4 regions of the Yersinia sp. 2541 StPb PI genome follow, and region 4 is predicted to be linked to each of the others. Evidence: predicted binding sites of a transcription regulator. Region 4 holds the regulator's gene; each other region holds the start of a gene.

Region 1 (6,037 bases), 1.9 Mb from region 4:
TGATATTTCGCCCGTCGCCACAGCGCAAAGCGCCAAACGGGCATTAGTGCCGCCAACGTCACCCACCAGGGCATAGCTTGTCATCAGAAACTTCTCCGTTACAGGGATGCTTAACTTCAACTATGTCCACTGTAAAATCAGGCTGGAGAAACAACAATATCAATGCGCTAAACCCTTTCGCTTTGCGATAAAGATCACATAAAAACGTTTCAGCAACAGCAAAATACCGCTGCTGAAGGTGAAAAATGACGTAAATATTTAGCGTGAATTGCGCCCTTCCTCAGAAACCGGCTGCAATGTCGCAAGCTGGCGCGAGCGGATAACCCGCATCCGCAGGCTGTCATAGGCCCAGTTGTAACATACGGTGTAAGGCAGGAAGAACAAGAAGAAACCGATCTCCAACATAAATGCCTGTAATAGCGAAACACCCAACGTGAAAGCCGCGATAGGTAAGCCTATCAGGATAAAACCACCCTCGAAGCCCAGCGCATGGAGTACCCGCACGAGCAGAGTCTTTGCTACCCGACTGACTGGCCAGAAGTGGTCGAACAGACTGTTGTAAACAATATTCCACAGCATTGCCACTGAGGAGAGGATCAAGGCCAATGTTCCCATTTGCAGTATGGAGCGATCCAGTAACCATGCGCCGACGGGCGCACAAATGGCAACGGCAATCACTTCAAACCCAACGGCATGAATAATCCGCTCCAAGAGAGATCGGTGATGAACTTGCATAAAACACCTACTTAAATTAACTGATGACAGATTGTTAGAGGTGATTATCATCGTTTTTTAAGATAGATTAAAAATAGAACCCATCGATAAAATAGATAGTTTATGCATTATTCTCCCGAAGCCTTAATTGCATTTGTTGAAGCCGCAGCCCTTGGGTCCTTCTCCGCGGCAGCCCGTAAGCTACGCAAAAGCCAATCAACTATCAGCACCGCCATCGCCAATCTGGAAGCCGATCTGGGTTTGACCTTATTTGACCGCCAGGCGCGCCAACCGGTATTAACTGACCATGGTCGCCGGGTGCTATCCCATGTGCAGGAAATTCTGGCGGCCAGCGAACGGCTGGATAATCTATCAATACGTCTGGCAGGTCAGGTTGAAACCCGACTGACTTTTGTCCTTTCTGATACTTATCAACCAACACATCATGAGGACTTACTACGTCGCTTTGAGCAGCGTTACCCTGATATCGAATTTGAGTGCCTGATTGCCGAAGAGGGCGACGTCATTGACCTGCTGCAACTACGGCGAGCGCATATCGGTGTAGTAGAAGTTCAGTCGTACTATCCACCGGATATTGCGGCCAGCCGATTAGCCGCACAGACTGAAATGGCGATATTCGTGCAGCAGGGTCATGCGCTGGCAAAGCTCCCTCAGGTTCACCCCGAACAACTGGCTACCGCCCGGCAACTTTGCCTCAATACTTACAATCGTACTGAGCGCAACCAGTCGCAAGGGCTAATGTGGTCTGCCCCCAGCTACTTAATGTTGTTAGAAATGGCGGAGCAAGGCTTCGGCTGGGCGATTTTGCCACGCTGGCTGGTGGAGCAATACAGCCGTCAAAAACTGGTCGCGTTGCCCACCATTGGTTGGCCTAAAATGATCTCTATTGATGCGGTTTGGTCGAAAAAAAGCCCACCGGGGCCAGCGGGCTATTGGTTGTTAGACCAATTAACCGGTCGTAATGGTATCGATAAACCAGATGCCTAATTAGCTACCACTGTAATTATTTTCTGACATCCCTTTCTCCGCCTTATCTTGTGATCCCGTTAGCTTACGTCGTCGGTGAAAACGCATACACTAAACTGTCGTTTACTCTCGTTAATAAGGGTCATCATGGTCTATCAGGCAGCTTCCTCCCGTTATCAAGAGATGAAGTATCATCGTTGTGGTCGTAGTGGATTAATGCTTCCGGCAATTTCTCTTGGCCTGTGGCATAACTTTGGTGACAGCACGCTGTACGAAAATAGCCGCAATTTAGTGCATCGCGCTTTCGATAGTGGTATCACCCATTTTGATTTAGCCAATAACTATGGCCCGCCGCCCGGTTCAGCCGAGCTGAACTTTGGCCGCATCCTGCAACAAGACCTGCGCCCCTATCGTGATGAACTGATTATCTCTTCCAAAGCGGGATACACCATGTGGCCCGGCCCTTATGGTGACTGGGGTTCGAAGAAATATCTGGTAGCCAGTATCAACCAAAGCCTACAACGTATGGGGCTAGATTATGTAGATATTTTCTACCACCATCGCCCGGATCCTAATACACCATTGGAAGAAACCATGGCCGCATTGGACCTGCTGGTGCGCCAAGGTAAAGCGTTGTATATCGGGTTGTCCAACTATCCAGCGGCGCAAGCCCGTCAGGCCTGTGAAATTCTGGCAAATCTCGGTACGCCTTGCCTGATTCATCAGCCTAAATACTCTATGTTCGAACGCTGGATTGAAACCGGGCTGCAAGATACTTTGGATGAGTATGGCGTAGGATCTATTGCCTTTTCTCCGCTGGCAGGCGGCGTATTGACGGATCGCTATTTGGCGGGTATTCCGCAGGACTCAAGGGCTGCCAGTGGCAGTAAATTCCTTAATCCCGAGCAGCTTACCGCAGAAAAACTGGCCAAGGTGCGCCAGTTGAACGCATTGGCCCACGAACGCGGTCAGAAGTTGTCACAGATGTCTTTAGCCTGGGTATTACGTGGCGGGCGGGTGACTTCAGCACTGATTGGTGCCAGCAAAATCAGCCAGATTGACGACGCGGTTGGTATGCTAGCCAACACTGATTTCAGCACCGAAGAAATCAAACGTATTGAAGATATTCTGGTGTAAACGCTCTCTCCAAAGTCCCCAACAGGGGCACTCCGGTGCCCCTAATCCATCATTATTACAGATAAATCTCAATTTTTTATTTTACAGTTTTATCTGAATCACAGTTGCCGAACCGCAGTTTAAGATAGGCCATAGCCAATAAAGCTGCGCAAGGATAAATCATGTCAAAAGTGGATGTTTTGAAACCAACGATATTTAGACCTATTGCGTTAAGACCACTGTTATTAGTAACGATATTAGCCTGGTTTCCTCTCGTTCCTATGGCAAATGCCGAAAGTATTGAGCTACTCCCCAGTGTTTCATTGCAGATCGGTGAGCAAGATCGCCGTGGCAATTATTGGGATGGTTATGACTGGCGCGATCAACGATGGTGGCAGGATCATCAGGGGCAGGATTTAGGCGAACGAAATCGCCATGGACATTACTGGGATGGGCACCGCTGGCAAAACAGAGACTGGTGGCAAAAGAACTATTATTACCGTGAAGGGCGCTATCAGAAACACGATAAACATTATGACAACCACGGCAAGAAACATCATCGAGGAAAAGGGCATGACCGCCATCATGATGATGACTAATTAAAAAAGCTTCTGGCGGATGATTGGCTATCGATCCCGCCAGTATGAAGAAGTTAGAGCAAGCTAATCAACAGATAAGCATTTAATCCAACCACCACTAACACAATCATCTTCCCCAAAATCTGAATCAATTTTGAGTTAACCATCTCTCCCATCAATTCTTTATTGCCAGTAAAGACCAGCAATGGAACTAACGCCAACGCAATACCAAAACTCAGCAGTACCTGGCTCATCACCAAGATCCGTGTTGCATCCATACCCGCCAGAATGACAATAAAGGAAGGCAACATCGTGACCGAGCGTCGCACCCAGATAGGGATATAAAACCGGACAAAGCCTTGCATGACGACCTGCCCTGCCAAGGTCCCCACCACTGTCGATGACAACCCAGCGGCAACCAGACTCAAACCAAAAATAGTGGCTGCGGCATTACCTAACAGGGGTTGTAGTGTGAGGTACGCTTGCTCGATTTCAGCAATACTGCCATAACCATTGAAATGGAAAGCCGCCGCCGCCGTTGCCATCATAGCCAGATTCACAAAACCGGCAATTGTCATGGCAATCGCCACATCCAATTTAGTCGCAGCATAACGGGATGCCTTGGAGTTTTCTCCCGCCGTTTGCGTCAAGGATGAATGCAGATAAATAACATGCGGCATAATCGTGGCACCTAATACCCCGGCCGCTAGAAACACCGCGTCACGGTTAGGCAAGTCAGGAACCAACATACCGCGACCCAACGCCGCCAGTTCTGGTCGGGAGAAAATAAGTTCTACAATATAAGCCGCCGCTACAAATAACAGCAACCCACCGATAACCAGTTCGAGAGGTTTTTGCCCACGCTTTTGCAGCATAAGAATCAGGAAAGTGGCAATGCCGGTCAGGACAGCACCTTCAAGCAGGGTCACACCTAGCAGTAATTTAAACCCGATTGCCGCCCCAATAAACTCGGCCAGATCCGTGGCCATGGCGATGATTTCGGCTTGTACCCAGTAGGCCCATACCGCAGGCCGTGGAAAACGATCACGGATATGCTCAGCCAGATTTTTACCAGTGGCAATACCGAGTTTAGCGGACAGTAATTGGATCAACATAGCCATGATGTTGGCCCAAACCACCACCCACAATAAGGTATAACCGAAAGAGGCCCCCGCCTGAATATTGGTTGCGAAGTTACCGGGGTCGATATAACCGATGGCCGCGATAAAAGCAGGCCCCATCAGGGAGAGTTTTATCCTCCTTGATGTACGGCGGGATGTATCGACAGCACGGCTATTCAGCATTCAGTATTACCCTTGAAAACTTACGTCTACTTTCTTATCAATAATAATATCTAAATGATAATAATTATCAAGCGCACTTGGCGTGGTAGAACTTATCTCTCTGATAGCTAACACCGTATAATCAGCCGTGTAGCAATCACCCGTGGTAGCTTTCTGAAAAGTTGGGTTAAATGTTCCATCGCCCTTTTCGTAACGAATGACTACAATTGATCAACCTAGCATATTTAAACTACTTCCGTAGCAAATTATTAACATCCTATTTTTTGTGATCCACTCCACTAATTCGTTTGCATTAGTGCAAGTGAATTTCTATATTTGCTGCCTACATCTCGTTTTTAATGTAGCCGTTACATAAAATGTCCACCGAAATCTAGCCTGCCTCAAATTTGGAGCACACATGTCCCATATTCTGCAGTTTGCGTTGGCCTTAGTCGTGGTGGCCATATTAGCTCTGGCGATCTGTAAGGATCGTAAAAGCATCCGCATTCGGTTTGTTATTCAATTGCTGGTAATTGAAGTGTTGTTGGCGTACTTCTTCCTCCATTCGGAAGCTGGATTGGGTTTTGTGAAAGGATTCGCCGGTTTATTCGACAAGTTGCTTGGATTTGCCGCCAACGGTACCGACTTTGTCTTTGGCAATATGGGTGATAAAGGTTTGGCGTTCTTCTTCCTGAGAGTGCTGTGCCCTATCGTCTTTATTTCTGCTCTGATTGGTATTCTGCAATATATCAAAGTTCTCCCCGTCGTTATTCGTATCATTGGTACTTTGCTGTCTAAAGTTAACGGCATGGGTAAGCTGGAATCATTCAACGCCGTCAGCTCACTGATTCTGGGTCAATCTGAAAACTTCATCGCCTATAAAGACATTTTGGGCAAAATGTCTGAAAAACGCATGTACACCATGGCAGCAACCGCGATGTCGACAGTTTCTATGTCAATCGTGGGTGCATATATGTCAATGCTGGACGCGAAGTTTGTGGTTGCGGCGCTGGTACTTAACATGTTCAGTACCTTTATCGTGTTGTCATTGATCAACCCGTATAAAGCAGAGGACGAGGAAGAGTTGCAACTAAGCAACTTGCACGAAGGCCAAAGCTTCTTTGAAATGCTGGGTGAGTACATTCTGGCCGGTTTCAAAGTTGCTATCATCGTTGCAGCCATGCTGATTGGTTTTATCGCGTTAATTTCTGCGATGAATGCCTTATTTAGCTTGCTGTTCGGTATCAGCTTCCAGGGTATCTTGGGCTATGTCTTCTTCCCGTTTGCCTGGGTGATGGGCGTACCGACTCATGAAGCCTTACAAGTTGGTGGCATCATGGCAACCAAACTGGTATCTAA
Region 2 (6,037 bases), 560 kb from region 4:
GCGAGATGGCCGTTCGCCAGCGAATAGTTGTGCTGGTAGTTTATTTGAGTTCGAGATTCATCTCTGGTGCAACTGAGTGTCACGTTCCGGCTCTCCAGAGTGAAAACATGACACCGCACTGAGCGGAAAGAACTCAAAATAGCGGGATATATTAAAACGATAATACGCACTATGGAGACGTTGCATGACCATGAATACGCCAATGTTGGTGACTTTTTTAGTTTACATTTTTGGGATGATATTAATTGGCCTCATGGCCTACCGGGCAACCAATAACTTTGATGATTATATTCTGGGTGGGCGAAGTTTAGGCAGTGTGGTCACTGCATTATCTGCCGGTGCTTCCGATATGAGTGGCTGGTTATTAATGGGATTACCGGGGGCAATATTCCTGTCGGGTATTTCCGAGAGCTGGATAGCCATTGGTTTAACGATTGGTGCTTATCTTAACTGGAAGTTGGTCGCAGGCCGTTTGCGGGTTCATACCGAAGCCAATAACAATGCACTGACATTGCCTGATTATTTCACCAGCCGTTTTGAAGATAAGAGTAAATTGCTGCGGGTGATATCAGCGGTAGTTATCTTGGTTTTCTTCACTATTTATTGCGCTTCAGGAATCGTTGCCGGTGCGCGTTTATTCGAAAGTACGTTTGATATGAGCTATGGCACCGCATTATGGGCTGGTGCTGCGGCCACCATCGCCTATACCTTTATTGGCGGTTTCCTCGCAGTAAGCTGGACGGATACAGTACAAGCAACGCTGATGATTTTTGCTCTGATCCTGACCCCGATTATTGTTATTCTGGCGGTGGGAGGTATCGACACTTCCATGATGGTCATTGCTGCGAAAAATCCCGCGAATATCGACATGTTTAAAGGGCTGAATCTGGTTGCCATCCTCTCTCTACTCGGTTGGGGATTGGGTTATTTTGGTCAGCCACATATTCTGGCGCGTTTTATGGCGGCAGACTCTCACCGTACTATTCGTAGTGCACGCCGCATCAGTATGACTTGGATGATCCTTTGTCTGGCAGGGACCATCGCGGTGGGCTTCTTTGGTATTGCTTACTTTGAAAACCATCCTGAACAAGCTGGGAATGTGAGCCAAAATGGCGAACGTGTTTTCATTGAGTTAGCTAAATTACTCTTCAATCCATGGATTGCCGGTATTTTACTGTCCGCTATTCTGGCAGCCGTCATGAGTACCTTAAGCTGCCAGTTACTGGTGTGTTCTAGTGCGTTGACGGAAGACCTGTACAAAGCATTCCTGCGTAAAAAGGCCAGCCAGAAAGAGTTAGTGTGGGTCGGCCGTGCCATGGTGTTGCTGGTGGCATTGATAGCTATCGCACTGGCAGCGGACCCGGATAATCGGGTTCTTGGTCTGGTTAGCTATGCATGGGCTGGTTTTGGCGCCGCATTTGGTCCTGTGGTTCTTATCTCGGTGATTTGGCCACGAATGACTCGCAATGGCGCACTGGCAGGGATGTTGCTCGGTGCTATTACGGTTATCGTCTGGAAGCAATATGCCTGGTTGGGCTTGTATGAAATTATACCAGGCTTCCTATTTGCCAGTATCGCCATTGTGGTGGTGAGCTTGTTGGGCAATACGCCAAGTAATACCATTACTGAACGTTTCCGTAATGCTGAAGCGGAGTTTAAAACCATTTAATAGCGCACACATGCAGTTATTAATAGCATTTACTGTTGCTTAACATCGCCTCCTGTACAACAGGAGGCTTTTTTTTGCTGAAAATTGCGCCAGATATCGATAAATAGGCTGAGAGGGCGGTGCGACCTAAAAAAACGTATCTTAATGAATTTATTTGTTATTTAACCTAGCAGAAACAACTTGCCACAGTTTGTTTAACAATATTCTTATTTAGCCTCTTGAATTTCTTTTTGCCAGAATGATAATCACTATCGTTCTTAGTTTTACTTTTCTTTACGAAAATTGACGTTACTCATAATTACATATTTATACCCATATCCAGCGCAGGGGTGCTTAGCATGTTTGTCCCATTTCTAATTATGTTTCGTGAAGGGCTGGAAGCCGCGCTGATTGTTAGCTTGATAGCCAGTTACCTTAAGCGTACTCAACGCGGTCAATGGATGGGGGCAGTGTGGATTGGAGTGGTAACGGCAGCCGCGCTATGCCTTGCTATCGGCATCTTTATTAATGAAACCACAGGTGAGTTTCCGCAAAAACAGCAAGAGCTGTTTGAAGGTATTATTGCGGTGGTCGCAGTTTGCATTTTAACCTATATGGTTTTCTGGATGCGCAAGGTATCCAAGTCAGTCAAAGTCCATCTGGAAGGGGCAATTGATAATGCACTCAACTCAGGCCGCAGTCAGGGCTGGGCATTGGTGGCGATGGTCTTTTTTGCCGTGGCCCGTGAAGGGCTTGAATCGGTATTCTTCTTACTGGCGGCTTTCCAGCAGGATGTCGGGATTGGCGCGCCAATTGGCGCAATACTTGGCCTGACCTGCGCCATTTTGGTGGGGATGGCTATCTACTGGGGCGGCGTTAAGTTGCATCTGGCTAAATTTTTCAAATGGACCAGCCTGTTTATCTTGTTTGTCGCCGCAGGCCTGGCCGCCGGAGCCATCAGAGCTTTCCATGAAGCCGGTCTGTGGAATCATTTTCAGGATATCGCGTTCGATTTGACGAATGTGCTCTCCACTCATTCACTGCTCGGCACCTTCCTTGAAGGGATGTTTGGCTATCAGGAAGCACCAACAATCAGCGAAGTTGCGGTCTACTTTATCTATCTGATTCCGGCACTGATCCTCTTTTTCCTTCCACCACGCACTACGGCGGCCACAATTGCCCCTGCTGCGCGGAAAACTAACCAATAATTCAGGAATTTTCACATGTCTAACCGGTTCTTCCGTCGCACTGCATTGCACGCCGCGTTACTGGCACTACCTGCTGTGGCTATCAACGTACAAGCAGCTGATATTCCACAAATTAAAATTACCGTTAACGATAAGCAGTGTGAGCCGATGGCGCTGTCTATTCCTGCCGGTAAAACTCAATTTATTGTTCATAATGCCAGTCAGAAAGGGTTGGAGTGGGAGATCCTCAAAGGCGTGATGGTGGTTGAGGAACGCGAAAATATTGCCCCGGGTTTTACCCAGAAGATGACGGCTAATTTGGAGCCGGGTGAATACGATATGACCTGTGGCTTACTCAGCAACCCGAAAGGTAAATTGACAGTCACGGCGGCTGGTGATCACGCGGCGGTAAAACCGGACGCGATGGCATTGGTCGGGCCAATTGCTGAATATAAAGTCTATGTAACACAAGAGGTTGCCCAATTAGTCACGCAAACTAAAGCCTTTACTGATGCAATCAAGAAAGGCGATTTGGCTCTGGCGCGCAAGTTGTATGCGCCAACCCGCCAGCATTATGAGCGTATCGAGCCGATTGCTGAACTGTTCTCAGATTTGGATGGCAGTATCGATGCCCGTGAGGACGATTTTGAGCAGAAGGCCGCTGATCCGAAATTTACCGGTTTTCATCGGTTAGAAAAAATCCTGTTTGGTGACAACACCACTAAAGGCGCGGATAAATTCGCCGACCAACTGTACAAGGACACCCTGGAACTGCAACAACGCATCACCGGCCTGACATTTGCGCCAAATAAAGTGGTTGGTGGTGCTGCGGGCTTAATCGAAGAGGTTGCGGCCAGCAAAATCAGTGGTGAAGAAGACCGTTATAGTCGTACTGATCTGTGGGATTTCCAGGCCAACGTTGATGGAGCACAGAAAATTGTTAATCTGCTGCGGCCATTGCTGGAAAAAGCCGACCAGCCGCTGCTGCAAAAAATCGATGCTAACTTCAAAACCGTCGATAGCGTATTGGCGAAATATCGCACGAAAGAGGGTTATGAGTCTTACGAGAAGTTAACTGACGCCGATCGTAATGCTATGAAAGGGCCGATTACGGCACTGGCGGAAGACCTTGCTCAGCTTCGTGGCGTATTGGGTTTGGATTGAGGCATTAAGATGAGTAAGAAAACCGACCCGCAACACGGGTCGTATCAACATGGTAGCGGGGCGGCGTTGCCCTCCCGTCGGCGTTTACTGCTGGGTATGGGCATGATGAGTGGTGCCTTGGCTCTTGGCGGGGCAAAGATAGCCCGAGCGGCAGATTGCCCTGCACCCGAGGCTGCACTTGCGCAAGATGAACGCTGGCAGAAGCAGCCCTTTTATGGTCAGCATCAGTCAGGGGTATTAACCCCACAGCAAGCGGCCATGATGCTGGTAGCATTTGATGTACTGGCCACCGATAAGGCGGCCTTGACCCGATTATTCAAACTGCTGACGGAGCGGCTGGCCTTCCTGACCCGCGGCGGGCATGCACCTTCGGTTAATGCCAAATTGCCACCGCTGGATTCTGGAATTATGGGGCCGGAAATTTACCCGGATAACCTGACCATTACGGTTTCTGTGGGGGATTCCTTGTTTGATGAGCGGTTTGGTTTGCAGGGGCAGAAACCACTGCGGCTACAAAGAATGACGCGCTTCCCCAATGATTCACTGGATGCGGGTTTGTGTCATGGTGATATCTTGCTGCAAATTTGTGCTAATACCAATGAAACGGTGATTCACGCTCTGCGCGATATTATCAAGCACACGCCAGATTTACTCAGTGTGCGGTGGAAGCGTGAAGGTTTTATTTCTGCTCATGCGGCCCGTAGCAAAGGTAAAGAAACGCCGATCAATTTGTTGGGTTTTAAAGATGGGACTGCGAATCCCAAAACCAGCGATAAGCCGCTGATTAATCAAGTGGTATGGGTTCAGGGCAATATCGGCGAGCCCGCATGGGCAGTCGGGGGTAGCTATCAGGCGGCGCGGATTATTCGCTTTAAAGTGGAATTTTGGGATCGCACACCGTTACAAGAACAGCAGACTATCTTTGGCCGTGATAAACATAGCGGTGCCCCCTTGGGGAGCCTACATGAACATGATGAGCCGGATTACACCAAAGATCCCGATGGTAACGTGATTAAGTTAGATGCACATATCCGGCTGGCAAATCCACGTACCGCAGAAACTCAGAGTAACCTGATGTTACGCCGTGGCTACAGTTACTCGCTGGGAGTGTCAAATTCAGGGCAACTGGACATGGGCTTGCTGTTTGTCTGCTACCAATCTGATTTGGAAAAGGCGTTCCTGACGGTACAAAAACGGTTGAACGGTGAGGCGTTAGAAGAGTATGTCAAACCGATCGGTGGGGGATATTTCTTCGTGTTACCTGGGGTGGTTGATGCTAACCACTATCTGGCACAAGGGTTGCTTGAAGCCTAACTCCGTTTAATGAGTAAGAAAAAGCACCGCTTTCATGCGGTGCTTTTTTATTGCCAGACAGCAGGGTTGATGCTCAAAGCAGATTTGAACGCTACTTGCCAAGCCCTGATATGGGCTGAATATTGAGCGAAACTAACCCCGCTGCGGTATTAGGTCTGAAGGGCGTTAGCTTACCAGTTTGGCGGTAATTTTTGCCACATGCTCGCCCTGGAAACGGGCGATAGCAAGCTCTTCAGCAGTTGGCTGACGGGAGCCATCACCACCGGCAATGGTTGTTGCACCATATGGGGTACCGCCACGGGTCTGTGAAACATCAAATAACTCTTTGGCCCCATAGCCGATTGGCACGATGATAAAACCGTGGTGGGCTAATGTGGTCCATGTGGAGGTGATGGTGTGCTCTTGTCCGCCGCCAGTACCGGTTGAGGAGAATACACTGGCAACTTTGCCGTACAGTGCACCAGAAGCCCATAGCCCGCCGGTTTGATCGAGGAAGGTACGCATTTGCCCTGCCATATTACCGAAACGGGTTGGGGTACCAAAAATGATGCCATCGTAATCGGCCAGTTCTTGCGGCGTTGCGACCGGGGCTTGCTGGTTGTTTTTGCCGCCGGCATTGGCGAAGGCGTCTGGTGGCATGGTTTCAGGGACCCGTTTGATGGTCACTTCAACACCGCTGACTTTTTGGGCACCTTCGGCAATCGCACCGGCAAGTGTTTCAATA
Region 3 (6,037 bases), 2.7 Mb from region 4:
AGCACTGACAGTAGAAAATAACCATAGTACTCCGAGTTTAACTCAAATAGCGCAGAATGAAGCCATAGTGAGTTCTTATGCTCATGCTTATCTGCCAGCAGAAATATTTTCAACACCGACTATAGATATAATCAATAATAATGGCAGAATTGAGTATGCGGCTGAGATCAACATGAGCTACTTGGCTAGATTTTTAACTAACAATCCAGTAACCAATTTTAGTGCGATGATAAATGCAACAGATAGAGGAGCAGCAAGAAAAAATATAATCAGTGCACCGATAGAGAATATAGATGTAGTATTTGTCGCAGATTACTCTGGTTCAATGGATGATCATTTTAATCATAATGAATCCGAGCCAAAAAAATAGATGCGTTGAGAGACATATTTAACCGCCTCAATAATAACATCTTAAAAAATGAGAATATACATACCATAGGGTTTATACCATTTTCATGGGGGACTAAACAGCGTATTGGGAACGGTGCACAAACGAAGGAGTATTGCCATTTACCTTTTGTGCCAAAGCAACATAGCCCAAATGGTGATTACCTTCGTAAATATACATTATCTGGGTTAAAAAAATTCCCTGGATTGGAGGGATTAGAAAATATTGACCATATCGCATATGGGAAAGTAACCAGCGAGATATATAATGACACTAAAAATAAAATTGATGAATTAAATATTGAAGATGCAGAGTCTGCTTATACATTCCTTTCCCGCTCACAAAAGATCCTCCAACAATTATATCAACTTGAAATAATAGGAGAGAGTATTGATTACGTTGCAACGATAAACTCAATACCACGCAACAGCGCAGTGATACCACCGAAAGTAATTAACTTTCCAGTTGATGACATATTCAATAGCTACGTTTGTTTAAATCGAGCAAACTCCTATTCATTAAATGAACATGATAGTAATGAGATTATCGATGATATGATTAATATGTCCCCTTTAGGCGGTACACTAATAAGTTCAGGGATATTATCTGCTAATAATTTATTTAATGAAATCAGCTCTAACACCAATAAAAAGCTGATGATAATTCTTTCTGATGGTAATGATAGCTTTGAAAGTGCACATAAAGAAAATAAAGGTTTTTATGTCACACAAAGCCTTATCAAAAAAGGTATGTGCAAAAAAATAAAAGAGAATGGGATCACTATGGCTTTCATCGCTATTGGATATAAACCTTTATATAACACCCGTTCGCCAAGATATATCGATTGGAAAGAGTGCGTAGGTGAGGAGAATTACTACGAAGCACAAAATACTCATGAACTGGAAGGCGACCTTCTACAAGCGTTGGGGGCGGTAGATACCAGTGAAGTGGGCCGTAATACGCCGAAAGATTAATGTCAGGCGCGGCAACCGTAACCGCGCCTGCGTTGCAGGCTATTTTGCCATGCCCGCTTCCATACCGACTAAGCCAACCTTGAGATAACCTGATTTGCGTAGCGCATCCATCACGCTCATCAGAGTTTCATAATCCACCACTTTATCCGCCTGGAAGAAGATAGTGGTTTCTTTATTGGATTGCGTCATTTTATCCAACGCCGCGGCCAGAGTGTCGCGGTCAACCTGCTGGTCACCGACATAAAGCTGATTATCGGCTTTAACTGTCAGGAATACCGGTTTTTCCGGCCGCGGCTGTGGTACCGCTGAAGACGCTGGTAAATCCACTTTAATATCGACTGTTGCCAATGGTGCTGCCACCATAAAGATTATCAGCAGTACCAACATTACATCGATAAAGGGTGTCACGTTGATTTCGTGTAATTCACCGCTTTCATCAAGATTGTCATTCATACGCATGGCCATAAATCACCCCGCACGCAATTGGTGAGGATGCTTAGATGACTTTGCCTCAGCGCTGCTCGCCAGATCAAGATCGCGGCTTAATAGCAGCAATACTTGGGCGGCAACGTCACCCACCTGTGCACGGTAACTACCAATTAAGCGAGCAAATATATTGTAGATAACTACCGCAGGGATTGCTGCGACCAGACCTAACGCCGTTGCCAGCAAGGCTTCTGCGATACCCGGTGCAACAACAGCCAGATTGGTGGTTTGCGAATGAGCAATACCAATAAAGCTGTTCATAATGCCCCACACGGTGCCAAACAACCCGACAAACGGTGAGATTGCACCGATAGTAGCCAGGAATCCATTGCCTTTACCCATTTGGCGACCAATGGCTGCTACACGGCGTTCCAACCGGAAAGCCGTACGCTCTTTAATGCCATTGTTATCATTGGATTCTGTCGACAATAGGCGCTCGTTTTGCGCTTCTCGTAGCAGTAAGGCACTAATGCTATCGGTGCTAAAAGCCTCCGCCCGCTCAGACGCGGTATCCATATCAGTCACAGCCCCGATAACTTCATGTTCTTGCTGCAAACGGCGGCGAGCACGGAATAATTCAGTACCTTTGGAGAACAAAATAGTCCAGGTTACGATTGAGGCTAACACCAGACCAATCATCACCCCTTTAACGACGACGTCTGCATGCTGATACATGCCCCAGACAGATAAGTCCATTGCCAACCCTTGTGGCACAGGTGCCGCCAGAGGCTGGACCATAGGTGCTGGGTTTGCAGGTGCAACAGCTTGTGCATTTGCAGCGACCGGTGTGATTTCCGGTGTAGGTAGTGGGGTTGACGTTGCAGTTGTTGGTGTAGCAACAGATGCAGCGACTGCACTGCTGTTGCCTGGCGCGGCCTGTGCATGACCTGCCAAACCGGCCACCAGCAATAATGCCATTACGCCTGCTATCATCCGGCCTTGCACGAATGATTTATCTTTAATCTCTTTGCCAGCTATTTTCACGCTGTGCCTCCACCCAATATGCATATCAATTTAAGGACGAAATCAGGTGCCGATCATATCAAACAAATCGGGAATTGATAGTAATTATCATTAGTATTTGAGACGATTTTTTAAGAATGAAAGAGAATTATTCTGATTGAAACAATTATGTAAATTAATAGAAATGATAGCGACCTTAATTATTCCATGCCGATAACATTAGATATAAAGATAAGAAGTGATTGATTGAACTAAAGAACTCTCACCAAGACTCCTTAATAAATCCCTTGTTTTGCCACTTACACAGAATTTCTCCATTACAAACCGTCAGAAAACAGCGCGTCACTCTCTTTAGTTTTTTTCATGGTGAAAGCTGCCCCCACATAACAATCATCATGCTAACGTAAGGAATATATCTCTAAAATGAATGCTGGCTCTGGAACTACAGCATATCCTATATAAAGGTGACGACACGATCATGTCTGCAAACAAAGAAACGACAGAAAAACTGGAAACAGCCTTAGTCAGTGCGGGCAGAAGTAAACGATTTACTCAAGGCTCAGTGAATACGGTGATCCAGCGAGCTTCATCGCTGGTTTTCGACTCGGTAAAAGCGAAGAAGCATGCCACTATCAATCGGGGAAAAGGCGAATTATTCTATGGCCGCCGAGGCACCCTGACTCACTTCTCGCTGCAAGAGGCGATGACAGAGCTGGAAGGTGGCGCAGGTTGCGTCCTTTATCCTTGCGGTGCCGCGGCTATCAGCAACGCAATTTTGTCATTTGTCGCAACGGGTGACCATGTGCTAATGACCGGTTCTGCTTATGAGCCGGCCCAAAGTTTTTGCGATAAAATTTTATCACGCATGAATATCACCACGACCTATTTTGATCCGATGATAGGTGCCGGGATCGACTCATTAATTACCCCAAAAACCAAAGTGGTATTCCTTGAGTCACCCGGTTCCATCACCATGGAAGTACAAGATATTCCGGCAATGGTACAAGCCATCCGGGCCGTTTCACCAGACATCATTATTATGATGGATAACACCTGGGCTGCGGGTGTGCTGTTTAAAGCACTGGATTTTGGTATTGATATCTCTATCCAATCAGGAACTAAATACATCATTGGTCATTCTGATGCGATGCTGGGGATTGCCGTTGCCAACGCGCGTTGTTGGGAGCAACTGCGGGAAGACTCTTATCTGATGGGGCAAATGGTTGATGCTGACACAGCTTATCTTGCTAGCCGTGGATTGCGCACACTGGGCGTGCGTTTAAAACAACACGAGAAAAGCAGTATTGAAATTGCTAACTGGCTGGCTCAGCGCCCGGAAGTTGCCACTGTCTATCACCCTGCCCTGCCAAGCTGCAAAGGCCATGAATTCTATAAACGAGACTTCACTGGCTGTAATGGCTTGTTCTCTTTTGAATTAAAAGAAGAGTTAAGTCAGCAACAGTTAGAGGCTTATCTCGACCATTTCACCCACTTCAGTATGGCCTTTTCATGGGGCGGTTTTGAATCCTTGATTCTGGGTTATCAACCGGAGAATATCCGTGCCATTCGTCAGTATGAAGGGGACGGGATAAAAGGCACACTGTTCCGTCTGCATATTGGTCTGGAGAATGTGCAAGATTTGCAGGACGATTTGGCCGCAGGATTTGAGCGCATCAAAACAGTGCAGTAAGGGTTTCTGAACGATTGATTTGTTAATGCGCGGTAACAATATCCGCGCATTAATCCTCTCTTACACAAATAGTCTCATCGACACGTATATATCCCTCAAAAATTCGATTATTGAGGATAAGATCAATGTGGATCCGCGCCATTACGGATACACTAGACCAGTCCTTACAACAATATCCTCACACGCTAGGCAAACAGGAACAGAAATGGATGTATTACGCGAAATCCTTCATGCCTTATGGCAGCAGGATTTTAGTAAACTTGCCGATCCGAATGTGATTTGGGTCATTTACGGCATTCTCTTTACCACCCTATTTTTAGAAAACGGTTTGCTACCGGCTTCTTTCCTCCCCGGTGATAGTTTGTTGCTATTGGCGGGTGCATTAATTGCCAAGGGAGTCATGGGGTTCTTACCGACCATGATAATTTTAACCACTGCTGCCAGCTTGGGTTGTTGGCTCAGTTACCTGCAAGGGCTGTGGTTAGGCGATACTAAAATAGTTAAAAGGTGGCTGTTACAGCTACCGGTTCATTATCGGCAACGCGCCCATACTCTGTTTGTACGCCATGGTTTGGCGGCCCTGATAATTGGCCGTTTTCTCGCTTTTGTACGGACTTTACTGCCAACGCTGGCGGGTATTTCTGGCCTGAACAGTGCACGTTTTCAGTTCTTTAATTGGTTAAGCGGGCTGCTATGGGTGGGGAGTGTCGTTGGGTTAGGTTTCGCGCTAAGTCATATCCCATTCGTTAAGCACTATGAAAACCAGGTGATGACAGCACTGATGATTTTACCAATAGTGTTGTTGCTGATTGGTTTGGTCGGCACACTGGTGTTGGTGTGGTGTAAACGTAAAAGTGTCACTGAGTAACCCTGTGTTTGCCTCGTGACTCAAGCAGTTAAACGGCGCTCACTGCGCCGTTTTTTATTGCCATTATTCGCTGGGCCGTAAAATCAGTTAGTCCGCAGTTTAGCGACCTCTTCACTGGGTGTGAGACCAAAATAGCGTTTAAACTCACGGCTGAACTGTGAAGCACTCTCATACCCTACTTTGTTGGCTGCGGTACTGGCTTTTAGCCCATCGTGCAACATCATCATTCGTGCGCGATGCAACCGGTAAGATTTGAGATATTGCAGTGGCGAGGTGTTAGTGACGGCTTTGAAGTTATGATGAAACGCCGAAACACTCATGTTCACATCTGCCGCTAATTGCTCAACATTCAGATTATCTGCAAATTGATTTTCAATACGCCGCAAGGTTTTGGTAATTTGATTAAAGTGCCCATGGCGGTTAACCAGCGCCTGCAAGGCTCCTCCGCATTGACCACACAGTACATAGTAGAGAATTTCCCGCACAATTTGTGGGCCGAGCACTCTGGCATCACGGGGATTGGACATCACATCCAATAAGCGCTCGGTGGCACACAGCATCTCTTCGGTCAGCGCCGATGAATTGACGCCAGAGGTATTACCGAACGGTTTATCCAGCTCATCATCACCTATATCTATCAGCAGATCCTGTAGCATCTGGCTGTCTAT
Region 4 (6,037 bases):
CTTTTTATTATTACCACAGTATTGGGATTAAGTGCCTGCGCACCACAAACCCCAGTTCAACCGGAAGATAGCAAACTCAAACAAGCCTACAGCGCGTGCATCAATGCCAGCGAAGGTTCGCCAGAAAGATTGATCCCCTGCAAGGCGGTGCTAGATGTGCTGAAACAAGAGAAAGCGCATCAGGCTTTTACTGAGAAAGAGACCGTTCGAGTATTGGATTACCAGCGTTGCATTGATGCTGCACATACCGGTAATGGTCAGGCCTATGACGCGCAATGCGGGAAGCTGTGGCAAGAAATACGCAGTAATAATAACCCAGATAAATAATAGTCCTGATAAAAGTGACCAGGATAACGGCAATTGAGCTAACAATAACGCTGCCAGCAGCAATACTGTCAATAGCCGTTTTGGCAGCAGTTATTAATTACGGATGAGGTTAGTGATGAATAAATTCAAATTAAATGCTTTAGCGGCGATAACCGCAACCTTTGGCTTGATGGGATATGCCAATGCTGATACCCGTAATCAACAACTTGTTGATCAACTCAGCACATTGAAAGTTAATTATAAATTGTTGGATAACCGTGCTGCTGAAAATGGCGTTGATTGCGCCAAACTGGGTGCCGACTGGGCATCATGTAATAAAGTCATGATTACTCTGACCAACACCGGGGATGAGATAGTCGGCCAAGACTGGGCTATTTATTTCCATAGTATCCGCCAGATTCTGACCGTCGATAATAGCCAGTTTAAAATTACGCATCTGACGGGCGATTTGCATAAAATTGAACCTACCGCCAAATTCACCGGATTCCCCGCCAATCAAGCGGTTGAAATCCCTATTACTGGCGAATACTGGCAGTTGTTTGCCACTGACTTTATGCCGCGCTGGTATGCCACTGCTGGCGATGCTAAACCCAAAGTACTAAAAAATACCGATACCGAAGATATCAATGAGTATCTGACACAGTTTACTGGCGATCAGTGGAAACGCACCAAAGATGACAATAATGTGCTGATGACGCCGGAATCACGCTTTGTTAAAAACGAAGCGGTAAAAACGTTATCTGTGGCTAACTTGCGTGGGCAAATAATCCCTACGCCTATGGAGATTAAGCTCTATAAACAGGATGTGGATCTGAGTCACGGGGTTGCGCTGGATCTGAGTGTATTGCCTAAAGCTGCCGCAGAGGCAGCTCAGCAGCGCTTCGAATTACTGGGTCTGAAGGCCAATTCAGCCGGTTTCCCGATAAAAACTGTGATTCAACCTGCCGCGTTTAAAGGTGACTTAGCGGTTTCCGGTGCTTACGAGCTGAAAATTGGCGAGAAAGGGGCACAGGTTATTGGTTTTGATCCGAGCGGCGTGTTCTATGGCCTGCAATCCATTCTATCGTTGGTTCCGACTGACGGCACTAAGACTATTGCCACTCTTGAGGCGAAAGATGCGCCACGTTTTGAATACCGGGGTGTGTTCCTCGATGTTGGCCGTAATTTTAAAACCAAAGATGCAGTGCTGCGCTTACTTGATCAGATGTCAGCTTATAAGCTGAACAAATTCCACTTCCATCTAAGTGATGATGAAGGCTGGCGTATTGAAATCCCAGGCTTGCCCGAATTGACCGATGTTGGTAGCAAACGTTGTCACGATTTGACGGAGAATACCTGCTTGCTGCCGCAATTGGGTTCTGGCCCAGACAGCAATAATATGGGTAGCGGCCATTTCACTCGTGATGATTATATTGAGATTCTGAAATATGCCAAAGCACGCCAGATTGATGTGATCCCTGAAATCGATGTGCCAGCACACGCCCGTGCAGCCGTAGTGTCGATGGAAGCCCGTTATAACAATCTAATGAAACAGGGCAAAGAAAAAGAAGCTAACGAATTCCGTCTGCTTGACCCGACTGATGATTCCAATACCACGTCAGTTCAGTTCTATGAGCGTAAAAGCTATCTCAACCCATGCCTCGACTCTTCTAAGCGGTTTGTCGATAAAGTGATTGGCGAAATGGCGCAGATGCATAAAGAAGCCGGTATGCCACTGACTACCTGGCACTTTGGTGGCGATGAAGCGAAAAATATCCGTTTGGGTGCGGGTTATCAGGACAAAAACGGGCCGATTGAAGCGGGTAAAGGCATTATTGATAAGAGTGTTGAAGATAAACCTTGGGCCAAATCACAAGTTTGTCAGGATATGGTCAAACAAGGCAAGGTGCAGGATGTTGAACATCTTTCCAGCTATTTTGCCATTGAAGTCAGTAAGTTGGTTAATGCTCACGGCATCGAGAAGATGCAGGCTTGGCAGGATGGGTTGAAAGACGCCAAAGACGCCAAAGCGTTTGCCACTAAACGCGTTGGTGTCAACTTCTGGGATACCCTCTATTGGGGTGGTGCTGACTCAATCAATGATTGGGCCAATAAAGGTTATGAAGTGGTCGCGTCAAATCCAGATTATGTCTACTTCGATATGCCATATGAAGTTAATCCGAATGAACGCGGTTACTACTGGGCAACCCGCTTTAATGACGAAGCGAAAGTATTCAGCTTCGCACCAGATAACATGCCGCAGAATGCCGAGACCTCAGTGGACCGCGATGGTAATCACTTTAGCGCGAAAAGCGATAAACCTTGGCCGGGTGTACATGGCATCTCGGGTCAGTCATGGAATGAAACCGTCCGCACTGATGAGCAGATGGAATACATGATCTTCCCGCGGATGTTGCCATTGGCCGAGCGTGCCTGGCATCGCGCTTCGTGGGAGCAAGATTACAAAGCGGGCCGCGAATATCAAGGTGGCCAGACGCATAGCGTCGATACCAAGGCGTTGGACATCGATTGGCAACGTTTTGCCAACATCATGGGCCAACGTGAACTGGCAAAACTGGATAAAGCCGGTGTGTCATATCGCCTGCCTGTCCCCGGTGCTCGGGTTGTGGCGGGGCAGTTGGAAGCCAATATCTCACTGCCGGGCCTGATTATCGAGTATTCAACTGATGGCGGTAAGCAGTGGCAGAAGTATGATGCGAAGGCAAAACCTACCGTGAGTGGCGAGGTGATGATCCGCTCCACCAGCCCAGACGGTAAGCGTAGTAGCCGTGCTGAGTCGGTTAAAGTCTGAAAATTGGTAATATCGAGCTGTGTCTAATGTTATCTCCTGTTTGCTTTATTTTTTGGCCAAACAAATTTAAGTGAAGTTGAGTTGATGGTTTTTCCCCCGGCAGGTCCGGGGTTTTTTTTGCTGTAAAATTGATGCAGCTCGCTAAAGGGGGGAGAGTCAATAAATGGGGGCGATAAACAGTGAATTTGTCACTCAGGAAAGAACAATAACGGGATAGATACCCAATGTTATTGGTGTTGCAGATAGCTAGCAGGCGAACGAACCCAGAACATCGCTAACACTCTAGTGGCTTTCAGTACCAAGGGGATAAATATCAAGGACATAAATAAGAACGACCACCTGACTCCCAACCGAGAGATACTCAGGTATAGAACGGGAAAGGTGGCCATCTTGCTGATAGCTTATGTTAACCAAACAGTAGAACCTATCAATCTGGATTAAACATAAGCCGTAGTGTATTCAGTGCTTAAAATCTTTATAAGATAATGCTTTCAAAGCACATTATCTTTTATCGTGTGCCGACTCGTTTTCACGGCAATCACCGGTCTCACAATGGCCGTACAGATACAGACTGTGATTGGTCAGCTTGATACCATGCTGTTTAGAAATTTCACGTTGAAGCGATTCAATGGATTCATTGCTAAACTCAATCACTTTGCCGCAATCCAGGCAAATCAAGTGATCATGATGATGCTGCTGCGTCAGCTCAAAGACTGATTTACCGCCTTCGAAATTGTGGCGGGTAACAATACCGGCATCATCAAACTGGTTCAGTACGCGGTAAACCGTGGCTAAACCAATCTCTTCACCAATATCGATCAGCTTTTTATAAAGATCTTCCGCGCTGACGTGGTGGCACGCCGGATCTTGCAACACTTCCAGAATTTTAAGCCGGGGCAGTGTTACTTTAAGGCCTGCGTTTTTTAAGGCTTTGTTGTTGTCAGTCATGCGGATTCAGTCCTGTTACTATCGTTTCAAATTAAGGCTGTTCAGCCTATGACATCCGTGGCGCAATAATTACAATTACGTCTCATTATAGAACTGCTAGCCCCAAATGAAAACCGTGGTTGTTAACAAAGATATAATTGCACACTTTGTAAGATTAATCATGCAGTGTATTGATGAATGGGGATAACACATCATTTAAGTGTACAGTGACGAGGGATAAAGTTACAAATTTGTAGCAGTTTATTTTCATTTTGCGCGCAGGAAGATGTGGATATGTGGGCCGCTTAACAAAGCACAATCGGATAGCCGGACGCGCTGTTCACCATGGATGGGAGCTAAAGAGAGAGAAAACAACGTTATGACAAAAAGCACAGCTCAAAAGGATAAAAGGCAACGGAAACGCCCGGCAGTGTTGAACACGACCATAGCGTTTCCGACAGGCTTGATTAACCCACTATCTCAGACAGGCTCAGTTCTTCAGTAATCTGTTTTACCCATGCCTCAACCCGCTCATTGGTAAGTTCTGGCTGACGGTCTTCATCAATTGCCAGACCAATAAAGTGGTCGTCATCCGCCAGACCTTTGGACGCTTCAAAATGGTAGCCCGCGGTTGGCCAATGGCCCACGATTGCGGCACCACGTGGCTCAATGATGTCGCGCACGGTACCCATCGCATCACAGAAATATTCTGCGTAGTCTTCCTGGTCACCACAACCAAACAGCGCCACCAACTTGCCATTGAAATCGATCTCTTCCAGTGTTGGGAAGAAATCATCCCAATCACACTGCGCTTCGCCGTAATACCAGGTTGGGATCCCAATCAGCAAAATATCGAAGCCTTCTAAATCTTCTTTACTGCTTTTGGCAATGTCGTGAACCTCAGCAACATCTTTGCCCAGTTGCTTTTGGATCATCTTGGCAATGTTTTCAGTATTGCCAGTATCGCTGCCAAAGAAAATGCCTACAGTTGCCATATAGCTAAATACCTTTTAAATTCAAATAGTTATGCAAATTACTGAGCGTTCTGCCCAATATTATAACACATGTATAGGGCGACATAATGCCAGAGAACCCCATCAGGCTTTTATCAAGTTTATGCGATATTAAATTTTTGTGAGTCGCTCAACCTTATAACTCCATTGCCGATAACCGTTGTGTAACTGAATAGTTGCAATTTGCGGTGCCAGGGGGAAACCCGTCAGATGAAGGTCTGCCGGCAAAGGAGTTGTCGTTAGCTGTATGAACGTCCTTTATTGCTTTTCGGTCATCAAATAACACCAGAGTCTCTAACGATAACTATCCGATATATAAGGGGAACGAACATGCAGTTTTTAAAAAATATTACTATCAGGGCGGCATTGCTTTGGGTACTTGGCGCATTTTGTCTGCTCTGGGGCGGTGTATCGGCCTATACCTTGTTATCACTCAACCAACTGACACAATCCTCCAACGCGAATACTGTGTTGGTTGAAAATATGAATTTGGTTAATCAGGGGACGGATCAATATTTCCGTATGGTGACACGTCTGTCTCGTTCAGTAGATTACCGCCAGAGCGGTAATATCGTGGATGCTGACAAAGAATTGAAATCATCCCATGTTGCATTGGAAAACCTGAAACAAAAGTTGGCAGAATTTAAAACTATTGACCATGCACAGTTAGACTCCGCTTTGGTTAGCGGCGTGATTGATGGATGGAGTGGGTTAATTGAACAAGGGGTTACGCCGCTGTATCAAGCTGCAATGGACAATAACAGCGCCGCTTATCAGGATTTAGCGAAAAAAACGGTACCTGCATTGAGTCGCCAGTATGGTTCAGTGGCTGAAAAGTTTAATCAGGCGGCATCAAAAGCTATCGGGGTGGCTAAAGATCAATTCTCTCATTTGACCAAAGTGAGCAGCATTACCCTTATCTCAGCGCTGATCGCCGGTCTGGTGATTTTACTGGCAACAGATCGCTATCTGGTTGCCA

What was found. The regulator Fur, encoded in region 4, represses iron uptake genes when iron is present. The targets are predictions, from matches to a motif close to ATAATAATGAGAACNACTATCAA.
Positions count from the first base shown of each region.
Region 1: V1953_RS06025 (Nramp family divalent metal transporter) is a predicted target of Fur. The motif match lies at 4,748-4,770, and genes of this name have one in related genera.
Region 2: efeU (iron uptake transporter permease EfeU) is a predicted target of Fur. The motif match lies at 1,908-1,930, and genes of this name have one in related genera.
Region 3: exbB (tol-pal system-associated acyl-CoA thioesterase) is a predicted target of Fur. The motif match lies at 2,907-2,929, and genes of this name have one in related genera.

Region 1 covers NZ_JAZGQB010000001.1:1,361,135-1,367,171, reverse strand. Annotated here, with positions in the region: gene glk (glucokinase) at 1-84, opposite strand, end outside; gene V1953_RS06045 (multidrug/biocide efflux PACE transporter) at 259-735, opposite strand; gene V1953_RS06040 (LysR family transcriptional regulator) at 838-1,722, shown strand; gene V1953_RS06035 (aldo/keto reductase) at 1,849-2,838, shown strand; gene V1953_RS06030 (DUF2502 domain-containing protein) at 3,000-3,416, shown strand; gene V1953_RS06025 (Nramp family divalent metal transporter) at 3,470-4,699, opposite strand; gene V1953_RS06020 (NupC/NupG family nucleoside CNT transporter) at 5,097-6,037, shown strand, end outside.
Region 2 covers NZ_JAZGQB010000001.1:2,731,240-2,737,276, reverse strand. Annotated here, with positions in the region: gene putP (sodium/proline symporter PutP) at 185-1,669, shown strand; gene efeU (iron uptake transporter permease EfeU) at 2,008-2,856, shown strand; gene efeO (iron uptake system protein EfeO) at 2,872-3,999, shown strand; gene efeB (iron uptake transporter deferrochelatase/peroxidase subunit) at 4,009-5,313, shown strand; gene wrbA (NAD(P)H:quinone oxidoreductase) at 5,479-6,037, opposite strand, start outside.
Region 3 covers NZ_JAZGQB010000001.1:614,532-620,568, reverse strand. Annotated here, with positions in the region: gene V1953_RS02720 (TadE/TadG family type IV pilus assembly protein) at 1-370, shown strand, start outside; gene V1953_RS02715 (hypothetical protein) at 376-1,362, shown strand; gene exbD (TonB system transport protein ExbD) at 1,402-1,827, opposite strand; gene exbB (tol-pal system-associated acyl-CoA thioesterase) at 1,831-2,832, opposite strand; gene metC (cystathionine beta-lyase) at 3,290-4,501, shown strand; gene V1953_RS02695 (DedA family protein) at 4,707-5,369, shown strand; gene V1953_RS02690 (AraC family transcriptional regulator) at 5,453-6,037, opposite strand, start outside.
Region 4 covers NZ_JAZGQB010000001.1:3,291,926-3,297,962, reverse strand. Annotated here, with positions in the region: gene chiQ (ChiQ/YbfN family lipoprotein) at 1-327, shown strand, start outside; gene V1953_RS14895 (beta-N-acetylhexosaminidase) at 443-3,118, shown strand; gene fur (ferric iron uptake transcriptional regulator) at 3,620-4,066, opposite strand; gene fldA (flavodoxin FldA) at 4,513-5,040, opposite strand; gene V1953_RS14880 (methyl-accepting chemotaxis protein) at 5,389-6,037, shown strand, end outside.